One region of the Pedobacter humicola genome, then DNA from elsewhere that is predicted to be linked to it. Evidence: riboswitches for the same ligand, from Rfam matches in the RefSeq annotation. Region 1 holds a riboswitch; each other region holds the start of a gene.

The links. Region 1 has a riboswitch for cobalamin ahead of AC04Q1_RS02435 (TonB-dependent receptor plug domain-containing protein). Riboswitches for the same ligand answer to the same signal wherever they lie in the genome.
Region 2: it holds a riboswitch for cobalamin, as region 1 does, so the genes downstream of both, metE (5-methyltetrahydropteroyltriglutamate--homocysteine S-methyltransferase) here and AC04Q1_RS02435 (TonB-dependent receptor plug domain-containing protein) in region 1, are expected to answer to the same signal.
Region 3: it holds a riboswitch for cobalamin, as region 1 does, so the genes downstream of both, AC04Q1_RS21250 (TonB-dependent receptor) here and AC04Q1_RS02435 (TonB-dependent receptor plug domain-containing protein) in region 1, are expected to answer to the same signal.

The regions. Positions count from the first base shown of each region.
Region 1 is NZ_JBWJIG010000001.1:579,423-583,640, forward strand. Features, by position in the region: gene AC04Q1_RS02435 (TonB-dependent receptor plug domain-containing protein) at 1-1,465, opposite strand, end outside; cobalamin riboswitch at 1,564-1,757, opposite strand; gene AC04Q1_RS02440 (serine hydrolase) at 1,978-3,225, shown strand; gene AC04Q1_RS02445 (sigma-54-dependent transcriptional regulator) at 3,331-4,218, shown strand, end outside.
Region 2 is NZ_JBWJIG010000016.1:20,505-24,722, forward strand. Features, by position in the region: gene AC04Q1_RS21200 (SDR family oxidoreductase) at 1-538, opposite strand, end outside; gene AC04Q1_RS21205 (Lrp/AsnC family transcriptional regulator) at 557-1,018, opposite strand; cobalamin riboswitch at 1,191-1,353, shown strand; gene metE (5-methyltetrahydropteroyltriglutamate--homocysteine S-methyltransferase) at 1,532-3,847, shown strand; gene AC04Q1_RS21215 (6-pyruvoyl trahydropterin synthase family protein) at 3,932-4,218, shown strand, end outside.
Region 3 is NZ_JBWJIG010000016.1:30,799-35,016, forward strand. Features, by position in the region: gene AC04Q1_RS21245 (YncE family protein) at 1-160, opposite strand, end outside; gene AC04Q1_RS21250 (TonB-dependent receptor) at 157-2,217, opposite strand; cobalamin riboswitch at 2,313-2,510, opposite strand; gene AC04Q1_RS21255 (TonB-dependent receptor) at 2,627-4,218, opposite strand, start outside.

The sequences.
Region 1 (4,218 bases):
TATATTTTTGATTTCCTTCATTAAAGTAACCTGTGGTATACACAATTGCATCAGTTAAATCACGTTTGTAACCCGCAAGGCGTAAACTAAACTGATCATCAGCAAAACTAAAGTTTACACCTGCTTCATAATTTTGAGATTTTTCCGGTTTCAGGTCCAGGTTTGCACCATACTGGCCAAATAACATGTTCAGAGTTGGAATTTTGAAAGCAGTAGATACCGTTCCAAAAAGTTTTACTTCTTTAATGATGTTAATACTCGGGGTAACAGAGTAAGTATAGTTTTCGCCATATTGATCATGTTTGTTATAACGTCCGCCTACCTCAAGGTTAAAAACACTTAAATTGTGTAAAAACAATGAGCCATAAGCGGCGAAGATATTGGTGGTAGGGTTTTTGGCATCAGTAATCAACTTCATTTTTCTATTGTCTATACCAACAAGTAAGTCTAGCTTACTGCCCAGTTTCTGATTGTAGAACAAATCAACCACATTAAGCTTTCCGAAGTTTAAGAATTTACTTTCAAAACCTCCATAACTCGAATTTACATCGTTCGAATTGCTTTCGTGACTATAATTTAGCGTTATTTTACCCGTATTGAATTTATATTCGGAGTTAAAACCCGCGCTAAATTGTTTCAAAATAGACTTGTTAGTGGGTAAACCATCAGTAAATGCATCTTCATCTATTTTATAATCGCCATAGAAATAACGCAAGAATGGATTAACGGAAAAATGTTTGTCCAGTCTGATCCCGAAATTGGCGTTTAAACCATCAGTTTTAAATCCGTCTTTATCAAAAATGGCAGTGCTTCCGAATGGTACCGCGGCTTCAGAAATTCCATCGGTTTTAAGATGGGTATAGTTAATGTTGTAAGAAAAACCTTCCACACCACCATTTAAACCAATCGTTCCTTTATAAGTTTCGAAACTTCCGGCACTGGCCACCCCATAAATGGTATTTCCTTTATTACCACCCTTTTTAGTTACAATATTGATTACACCCGCAACAGCATCAGATCCGTAAATGGTAGACTGACCGCCTTTCAAGATTTCGATATGATCGATTTGATCGATGGAGAATAAGCGTAAATCGAATGTTCCACTAACACTTGCAGGATCATTCTGTACAATACCATCAATAAGAACCAGGGTGTAGCCACCAAGCGCTCCCCTGGTAAATATACTTTTATCCTTGCCCTGATTGCTATTGCCGCCACTGATTACAATACCAGCCTGTTCGGTAAGTAAATCAGGTAATGATTTGCCATTACTGCGTTCCAATACCTCACGGCTGATAATGGTAACCACTTTACCCGTTTGCGATTGTTTCTGATCGTTTTTTGTTGCAGAAATAACAACATCTTTAAGCTGCAAACTGTCTGGAGTTTGCGCATCAGCCACCTGGCCAATCATTAACTGCGCAAGGCCTAAACCGGCTACAGTTAGCATTCTTTTTTTGTTCATTTGATTGTGAGTTTTGCCCACAGCCAACAGATGAGAAAAGGAAATGAAAATACGAACAACGTTAATATCTCAATCCTAGCTTCAATCCCCGAAAGCTATGAAATTAAATGCTAAAGGCAGGTCTTCTGACTTACTCCCGGTTTTCTGTCTTCCCGCCCCGTAGTGAATCGGACAGTGACTTATGGATTGAAAAACGTTATAGAGCTTACAGCTGCGGGACAGTTACAGATTTACACTGTATTCCCTTTTAATCCCGGTTGTAAAGCCGGAAACCAAAAGCAGTGCAAATGTAATAAAAAAAGGACTTTAATTTTGGCTGCATTCTTTGACATATACTAATCTGCTTTTTGACACCGTTAATCGATCAGACCCGCATTCTGTATTATTGCCTGTGCATTCCATTTTATCGCTTGTGCTTTTTATATAATTGCTTGATGAAAACCATGTAAAATGCATGATGGAAAATGATGGTTTTAATAGAAAAAGCTAAATTAGGAATCAAAATTTAAACCATGAGAAGGATTGCAACCCTTGCGTTTTCTATATTAAGCTTAGGCACTATGGCACAAAAAACGGATACTGTTTTTCTGAAGAGATTGATGGAAGCCAAACCAGAACTTTTTTCCGCGGTACTCAACCATCCGGATAAAAACCAGATCCAGATTCTTTACACGCAGGTTAACCGCGATGCGAAGAATAAGCCAACCTTTAAAACATTTAGTTACAATTTAGATCCCCATCAATATTTTTATCCGGCCAGTACAGTCAAACTCGCTGCAGTAATCTTTGCCTTAGAGAAAGTAAACCGATTGAAAAGTACTGGATTGACAGCTAAAAGTACGATGATTACGGATAGCGCTTATAAAGGCCAAACCAAGGTTTTAAAGGATAGCAGCGCTAAAAACGGCTTGCCATCTATTGAACATTATGTAAAAAAGATTTTGCTCACCAGCGATAACGACGCTTTTAACCGTTTGTTTGAATTTATAGGCCGTGCCGAGATTAACGAAAAACTAAAGACAAACGGATTAAACAATAGCAGGATTTTAAACCGCCTGGCCATTGGTGATGCCGGTGAACCGGCTAAACATAGCAATCCCATCAAATTTTATAATGGCGAACAATTGGTGTATAATCAGGTTGCTCAATACGATCCAAAAGACTACGAGCTCAAATTAAGCAATCTGGTAATGGGCACGGGATATATGGATAGTACCGATAAACTGGTTAATAAGCCTTTCAGCCTGGCAGGGAAAAATGCCTTCGCCATTAACGACCAACAACAACTGATGCGAAAACTGATTTTCCCTGAAGCTTTTCCAGCAAAAGAAAGGTTTAACCTTAGTCCGGAAGATTATAAGTTGATTTATACTTATATGAGTAAATACCCAACAGAAAGTGATTTCCCGAAATACGATCCTAAAGAATTTTGGGCTACCTATGCCAAAATGCTGTATTATGGAAGAGAACAGGTAATGCCCGATCCAAATATCAGGATCTTTAATAAATATGGCGACAGTTATGGCTACATTATCGACAATTCTTATTTCGTTGATTTTAAAAATAGAATCGAATATTTTCTCACAGCTGTGGTACAGAGCAATGAAGATGGCATCTTCAACGATAATAAATATGAGTACGATACGGTTTGTTTTCCCTTTATGAAAAACCTGGGCAGAACCATTCACGATCTTGAATTAAAAAGAGCCAAAAAAGCGAAACCAGACTTAAGTAAGTTTAAAATGGACTATAGAAATTAAAACCTTTTTCCCCTTTTAGGGTTTATAGCCAATAAATTGTATAAAAAACTATACATTAATTAAAAAATAATATATTCGCATCAGAAATAAAAGAATACATCTCTAATGGCTAAATTATTAATAATTGACGATGAACGTGCGATAAGGAGTACCTTACGTGAAATTCTGGAGTATGAGAATTACGATGTTGAAGATATCGATAATGGTATCGATGGCCTCGAAATGATCAAAAAAGGAAATTTCGATCTGGTGCTTTGCGATATCAAGATGAACAAGATGGACGGTATGGAAGTGCTCGAACAGGCACAGCTCATCAAGCCTGATCTTCCTTTTATTATGATATCTGGTCATGGAACAGTTGAAACGGCCATTGAAGCGAGTAAAAAAGGCGCTTTCGATTTTATTTCGAAACCACCTGATTTAAACCGTTTATTAATTACTGTTCGTAATGGTTTAGACCGTGGAAATCTGGTTACCGAAACCAAGGTTTTAAAGCGCAAAGCAAGTAAAACCCGTGAGATTTTAGGTGAATCGGAAAGCATTTCTAAAATTAAAGAAACGATAGAGCGTGTTGCCCCTACCGAAGCCCGTGTATTAATTACCGGGGCAAATGGTAGTGGTAAGGAGCTTGTAGCCCGTTGGTTACACGAAAAGTCAAATCGTGCTGATAGTCCTTTAATTGAGGTGAACTGTGCCGCTATTCCTTCTGAACTGATTGAGAGTGAACTGTTTGGTCACGAGAAAGGTTCATTTACCTCAGCTGTTAAGCAGCGTATCGGTAAATTTGAACTGGCCAACGGCGGAACTTTATTCCTGGATGAGATCGGTGATATGAGCCTTTCTGCCCAGGCAAAGGTTTTGCGTGCTTTACAGGAGCATAAAATTTCGCGTGTAGGCGGAGAAAAAGAAATTGAAGTGAATGTCCGTGTTTTAGCCGCAACCAATAAAGATTTATTGAAAGAAATCGAAGATGGCAATTTCCGTATGGATTTA
Region 2 (4,218 bases), on a different contig from region 1:
TATTATATTGTCCTACTTCGATGGCCAGCGTTTTTGCCCAGGCTGCCGTAGCACTGCGTATAGCATTAGAAAGTACTAAGTTATGGATAGGTTCCACAACAGAGGTTGAAGCAATATTGATGATCCTTCCACTCTTCTTTTTAATCATTTTGGGGATGGCAAGCATGGTGGTTTGCACAACGGTTTTAAAAAGCAGATCAAAGGCACTTTCGTAGGCATCCAAACCCGCATCCACAGCGCCTATCGCTTTTGGTCCATTGGTATTGTTTACCAGTATATCGATTTCGTTATGGGCAAAAAAGCTTTTGATAATCTCCTGATAAGATGCAAAATCTGAGAAATCTGCTGTAAGGTAACGGTGTTTTTGACCTGAGGCCACCACTGGCAATTTCGATAAAGCCGCTTTGAGCTTCTCCTCATTTCGGGCCATCAGTATAACATTTGCCCCACATCCGGCAAGTATTTGTGCTGTAGCAAAGCCAAGGCCTTGGGTACTGCCCCCTACCAGGGCATTTTTAGCGGTTAGGTCTATTTTCATATCTATTTAGTTTGTTACTTATAGACTGATATTATTCGAATGTTTAATTTCTGCCATCACAAAAGTGCTGTGTGTACTGCCGATGCTCTCTACCGAACCGAGTTTATTGAAAACAAAGTCTTGATAATGTTTCATATCCTTTGCATACACCTTTAAAATAAAATCATAATCTCCCGAAACATTATAACATTCTACCACCTCATCGATGTCCAGGATATCTTTAACGAAGTGATGGCCGATTGTTCTATCGTGCTGCTTGAGTTTGATGTTACAGAACACAATAAAACCCTGATGGAATTTTTCGGCATCCAGAACGGCGATATATTTTTTGATATAACCATTGTTCTCCAGTCTTTTTACCCGTTCAAAAACGGGAGAAGGTGATAAGTTCACCTGTGAAGCAAGTTCCTTGGTGGTAAAACTGGAATTGTTTGCCAGTATTTTCAAAAGCAATAAATCGGTCTCGTCGAGGGCCTCCATAGAATAATATCCTTTTATAGCTACAAATTTAAGCACTTAAAAGAACAATAAACCAATTCAAACTAAAATAACAGACAATATACCTTATTAATCACATCATAATAGGTTTAAAAACCGATTAATTAAATTTGTCCAGAATTTATAACTGATTGCAAAACCAAGTTTCTTTATATTTCAGATCACCGGAAGAGGTTTTACTTAAGGTAAATGAATAGGGAACCGTGTGCAAATCACGGGCTGTCGCGCAACTGTAAGTAACGATCAAGGTTTTTATCCCAGGAAGGAAGATAGAAACCGTTACAAGCCAGGATACCTGCCTGTTCCGTTTTGACGATGCTTTCGCGAAAAAAGCCTGAAGTCAGCTGGATGCATATATAGGTACAAACCTATAGGCTTTTCTGTGCCCTAAGCGCATGGCTTGCATTCTTCTCCCTCAGTCTTTTTCCCCAAAGGTATTCCCCGAAGCATAAAGCAATTTTGTAATGATGATTCACCATTTAAAATTTGAAAAATATGTTAACCCAAAACCTCGGCTACCCTCGCATTGGAAGCCAAAGACAATTGAAAAAAGCCTGCGAACAATATTGGGCAGGTAAAATCGAACTTACTGAACTCAATAAGGTGGCCCGTATCCTCAAAGAACAGAACTGGCAAATCCAGCTTGATTCGGGCATAGACCTCATCCCCTGTAACGACTTTAGCTATTATGACCAGGTATTGGATACCAGTTTTTTGCTGGGCGTTATCCCGCAACGTTATTCGGCGGTGCTTTCGCAGATCAAATCCAACAACGAGCTCGACCTTTATTTTGCCATGGCACGCGGCTACCAAAAGGATGGCCTGGACATTACCGCCATGGAAATGACCAAATGGCTGGATACCAATTACCATTTTATCGTTCCTGAATTTAGTGCCAACCAGGAATTCAAAATCTTTTATGAAAACATTTTCGCAGAATATAACAATGCAAAACAACTGCTTGGCGAAAAAGCCAAACCGGTTCTGGTAGGACCTGTTAGTTACCTGCTTTTGGGCAAGGAGAAAGAACAGGGTTTTGAGCGTATCGACCTGATCAAAAGATTGGTTCCCGTGTATATCGAGATCATTAACCGTTTGAAACAACAGGGTGCCCAATGGGTACAACTGGATGAACCCTGTTTAGTGCTTGATCTTTCGAAAAAAGAAAAAGAAGCTTTCGACTATGCTTACCGTGCTATTGCCAACCGTGTGAGCGGTGTCAAAATCCTGGTGGCAACGTATTTCGACGCTTTGCTTGATAATACTGAACTAGCGGTAAACCTGCCTGTCCATGCATTACATGTTGATCTGGTACGCGCTCCTGAACAGATGGACGAAGTACTTGCACTGGTTCCAGATCACCTGCAGCTATCATTAGGAGTGGTAGACGGCCGGAATGTATGGAAAAACGATTATGAAAAATCGTTGGCCCTGATCAACAAAGCGGTAGCGAAGCTGGGTGCTGACAGGGTGATCCTGGCGCCGTCCTGTTCCTTGCTGCACAGCCCGATCGATCTGGAGCTGGAAACGGCAATTGATCCCGAGGTCAAAAACTGGATGGCCTTTGCCAAACAGAAATTAAACGAGGTGAACGAAATCCGCCAGATTGTTGAAGGAAATACTGTTTTACTGGAAGCCAATAAAACAGCCATTGAAAGCAGACGTACTTCGCAAAAAGTACACAAACAAGCGGTAAAAGACCGTATTGCGGCGATCACCGAAGCAGATGCAAGCCGTCAAAGTCCTTTCCCTGTACGTCAGCTTTTACACCACGAACGGTTTAACCTCCCTGCATTCCCAACAACAACCATAGGTTCGTTCCCGCAAACGGACGATATCCGTCAGTTGCGTGCCAAATTCAAAAAAGGCGACTTGAGTCTGGAACAATATGAACAGGCCATTGAACGGGCAACCATAGAAGCGATCCGCTGGCAGGAAGAAATTGGCCTGGATGTACTGGTGCACGGCGAGTTTGAACGTAACGACATGGTCGAATATTTCGGCGAGCAGTTAGACGGTTTTCTATTTACCAAAAACGGTTGGGTACAGAGTTACGGAAGCCGTTGCGTAAAACCACCCGTGATTTATGGCGACGTAAGCCGCCCGAAAGACATGACCGTACGCTGGAGCACTTTTGCTGCCGCACAGACCGACAAGCCAATGAAGGGGATGTTAACCGGTCCGGTAACGATTTTACAATGGTCTTTTGTACGTGATGACCAGGGACGTGATATCACCACCAATCAGATTGCCTTCGCCATCCGCGATGAAGTACTGGCCCTGGAAAAAGCGGGCATCGGTATCGTACAAATTGATGAAGCGGCTATCCGCGAAGGGCTGCCTTTAAGAAAAGCCAAGCACCCACATTACCTCGATTGGGCGGTTAATGCGTTTAGGATTACAGCCAGTGGTGTACAGGATAAAACCCAGATCCATACACACATGTGTTATAGCGAGTTCAATAATATCATTGAACATATCGCAGCCATGGATGCCGACGTGATCACCATTGAAACCTCCCGTTCACAAATGGAACTGCTGGAAGCATTTGCCAATTTTGAATATCCGAATGAGATCGGCCCCGGGGTATACGATATCCACTCGCCAAGGGTACCGAGTACGGAAGAGATGACTTTATTATTGGCAAAGGCAGCAAATCTCCTTCCTGCACGTAACCTTTGGGTAAATCCCGACTGTGGTTTAAAAACCCGTAAATGGCCGGAAACCAAGGCCGCATTGATCAACCTGGTTGCCGCAGCCAAAAAGGCCCGCGAGCAGATCAGCATAGCGCGCGCGGAAAGCGTAATTTAAATACAAAAGGCACCATGGATAACACATGGTGCCTTGTTACAAGAATGCAAATAAAAAAACAGAAAGGCGGATGATCGTTTAATGCTGATATACCGCACACGAAAAGAACGGTTTAATGCGGCACACCGCATGTACCGCGAAGAATGGACACGGGAAGAAAATTTCAAAGTATTTGGTAAGTGTGCCAATCCAAACTGGCATGGCCACAATTATACGCTCCTGGTTACAGTTAAAGGACGCATCAATTATGAGATGGGGTATCTGATGGATCTTAAAGACCTGAAAGTGATCATCAACGAATATGTAATTGAAAAACTTGACCATCAGAACTTAAACCTCGATGTGGCTTTTATGCAGGGCAAAATGGCGAC
Region 3 (4,218 bases), on a different contig from region 1:
CCTCATTAAGCAGATATAGTCCTTTTACAACACTGCCCGGATTTGGTGGAAAGGCCGTTTCGGTCTGCTCGGGGGTAACAGCAGGATCTTTCCTACAGGCGGCAAACATCAACAGCGTCATCAGCATGAGCAAGAGGTTGATCTTAAGGTGCTTTCTCATATCGTATAATTTAATTTGAAGCGATAAAATCTTGGTGGCAAGGGGAAATTCGCAATGATGTCACGGTTATGGTTTAATATATTATTGATCTCGGTGGTGATCTTAGCTGTTTTGCCAAAGAGCGGGAATGTATAACCGATACCCAGATCGTGGGTATACCAGGGGTCCATACGGTTGTAAACCGCGCTTTGAACAGTACTGATCTGATTGTAGCGTTCACCCACGTAGATGTAACTGTAGTTCAGCTCTAGTCTTTTCCAATCGGCGGCCATGATAAAAGAACCCGAATGCAGCGGGATATAGGGAATATTGTAGGGATAAATATCGCCCTCGGTAACATCCCGAGATTGCTGAAAAGTATAACTCAGGGAGGCATTCAGCGAAAGTTTGTCAGATATTGTCCAGGCCGATTGCACATTTGCTTCCAATCCCTGTACCCTCACCCTGCCGATGTTGTACATGGTCCAACGGTAAAGGTTCGAGCTGGGTACAGCAACGATCTTATCCTTAACCGTATTGTAATAGGCATCAACCTGAAAGGATAAGGAAGTCAGCAAAGTATGTTCGGGTTGCAAAGTGTAGGTAGCGCCGATATCATATTGATCGGTAAACTCTGGCCGGAGTAATGTGTTGCCGATAAAGGTGTAATAAAGATCGTTAAAGGTGGGTAGCCGGAAGATGTTTTTATAAAAGGCCCTGAACATCAGCCCTTCGCTCCAGCCTGGACTAAAGGTTGCGATAACCGTGGGGCTAAGTTCCTGTTTATTGCCTGCACTGCTGTATTCCCTTACCATGTCGGACACAAATGTGCCAAGCAGCGAAGCCTGTAAGCTAAAGCTTTTAAGTTTGAGTTCAGAAGCCAGCGCAGTGAGTAGGGTATGCCTGGTGGGAAAGGGGAAACGGTACAGGTTGGCATTTAGCTTATTCCATTGATAATCTGCCGAAAGTGCTACTTCCCATACCGGCAAAATGCGGAAACGGTTGGCCACAGAAAGGTATACTTCATCCTGATGGTAACGGTTATCCAAAAAGCCGTCATCCTTCACAAAATCGGGATCAAGGTAGCGTAGATAATCTTTGGCGTATTTGGCATTAAATAGCAACACATAGCGGTTCTGCTCAGGGGTTTGAAAATTTCCCTGTATAAAGAGATTGCGGTCCCATTGGCGTTGAGTAAAATCGTACCTGTTGGCCACAATCGCACCTGGAAGCCCTCTTTCGGAATAGTATCCGTAACCTTTAACAGCCCAGATTGAACTATCGGCCAGCATACCATTTAAACCTGCCTCCAGGCGATAGGCATCCAGATCGGCATTTGTCCGCACAAAAGTGCTATCATTATAGCCGTTGCCCCTGTCGTAAAACTTGTACCTGCCATTGGCATTTACCCATTCGCCGCTTATAGAGGCAGCTGATTTTGCTGTTATTTTTTGTTCGTAGGCAAAGGATGGATTGGCCAGGCCAAAGGAGCCCGTTTTAAATCCGGTTTTGAAATTAAAGCTTTTTCCGTTTTCAAAAACCGGTCTTCTGGTGCGCAAATAAATGGTGCTCGACGAAGAAAACGATTTGGCGGGTTGCAAAATGGTGCTTTTCTGGCCATTGTAAAGCGCTACCTCTTCCATATTATCCAAAGAGAACCGTCCCAGATCTACCTGTCCGTTCTGGGCATTGCCCATCTGCACGCCATCATAAAAAACGGTGGTATGGTTGCTGCCCATGCTCCGCACATTAATGGTTTTTAAACCTCCTATGCCACCATAATCTTTGAGTTGTACCCCACTGAAATACCGGAGGGCATCGGCCACCGAAAAGCTGTTGAGTCTTTGTAAGGCTTCTCCACCAATGATCTGGGCAGGGGTTGAAGAGGTATTTCTGGCTGAGGTTTTATTTGCCCGCACCTTTACTTCCTTGAGGGTGTGCACCTTCGACGAATCTCTCACCTGGGCAATGGCGATTTGCGTCAAAAATACCAGCGCAAGCAGTAATATTCCCCGTATAAGCATACTGGAACTGCAATGCCGGGCATTTCTCCCTTTGCGGGCAAATGCCAAATCCATACCTGTCCCTAATTGGGTTCCACAGTAGATTAAAATCAAAATCGTAAATTGAAATAATATATACCTCATTCCAGCCCTATTACCCGAAAGCTATTGGAATGATTATGCATGTGGCAGGTCTTCTGACTTATCTCCCGGAATTTCCCGCCTTCCCATTCCGACAAGTCGGGAACAGTGGCAAATGAATAGAAATCCGTTAAAGGAGCTTACAGCTGCGGGACAGTTCCGGACTTTCACCGGATTCCCTTTTAACCCCGTTCGTTACAACGGGAACCAAAAGCGCTGCGAAGTTAAGAAATTAATATGGTGTAGCCTACATTTTAATGAGAAGGGCAGATTGTTCAAAATCGCTTTTGCAAAATGCTTGAAAATTAGGCAAAAGTTATTTCTGGTTACTTTATAAAGCAGATTATTTCAGTCTCTTATTCGACTCTTCTAAATTATTGTCTTTGGCGATTTCTTTAGCCTTAACGGTTTGTTTACCAAACCTATAAGTCAAACCAAAAACGATAGCACGTCTATCATTGTAGGCCTCCGTATTATAGGGAATAAATAATGCGTTATAACCAGAATAATAATCCTTTAAAATGTCATTCGCTCTGATGTATACATTCAATTGAGGTTTTTTAAATTCTTTCGTAATAGCGGCACTCAAATTACTATAGCCCCGGTGATGATAAAATTTATCGCTGGAGAAGTTCGACCAATCAAACCCGATACCTATTTTCCAATTTTTGGGAAAGGACAAATCGTTACTCACATTCCCATAAACATTAACATTTGCCTTGCCTAACGGAAGGTTACTATAAGGCTTTACATCTATCGTACTCAGGCGTGTATTCACACTCAATTGCCAGAACTTTACGGGTTGTGCAGTATAATATGCCCCGAGGTAGTAGTAAATACCATTAAAGTTATCGTATTGCTGAATGAGCAAGCCATCATTATTTCTCAGCAAAATAGATGATATCAGGTCATTGAGCACTACCACGCCGCTACTAAATACAAGTTTACTTTGATATGTCCAGCTTAAATTTAAACTATGTGTTCGCGCAGGTTTGATCTGATCGTTTCCAACAAAATTGGCAACTGTATTATTCGTAAATCGGGAGAAAGGATTTAGTAAGCTGTAATCAGGGCGGGATATTTGCTTGCTATAGTTGATTGCAACTAAATTTTTCTCATTGATACGCTTTTGGATATATACTGAAGGAAAAGGAGAAATCCGATCATATATCTTTTCCCGGTCTGTTCCGTTAATCTGTGAAAATACCCTATTTTGTTCTACCCGCAATCCCAATTGGAAGTACCACGATTTTACCTGCGCCTCCCATGAAGTAAAAGCGCCGTAATTAAATTCGTTATATCTAAAATCTATTTTGCTGTTTAGTGCCTCTCCGGCCGTCCGTTCAATGTTGGTATAGGTATAACCTGAATTTTCATTAGACAGGGTGGTATTATAGTATTTCAAACCCGAAATCCACTCACCGGTCCATAATGTCCGAACATATTGCCCCGAAAAAGTCGTAAAGCCTGTTTTTCCGGGAAGCTGAACCCTGTAAAATGGCATTTTTTGAATTAAACTACCTGATAGATCATAGTAAGATAAGTTATTATCTACTGTGCTCATGGCATTATTTCTGGAGTAAGCCATTGTAAACTTCACACTTTGCTTTGTGCTGTCCCACTTACTCTCGTAGATCGCCTGTGATGCAAATGTTCGCGACCTGCCATTGACCGAATTGAAACTTTGCCATACTGAATCTTGCGAAAGCTGTCTTTCTGGCGTAATAGCCCCGTTATTTCCATCCACTTCATTGTGGTTGGTATTGGGTGTATACTCCGCATATAGGGTGAGCAGGTTGTTTTTATTGAAATCAAGACCTAAATTACCATAAACTCTTTGCGACTGATTATTATTGATATTGGTTTGCGTAACCTGCCAGGGTAAGTTTTTCAAATTAACTGAGGTATTAATATTGGTAAGTCCCTTGATTTTCG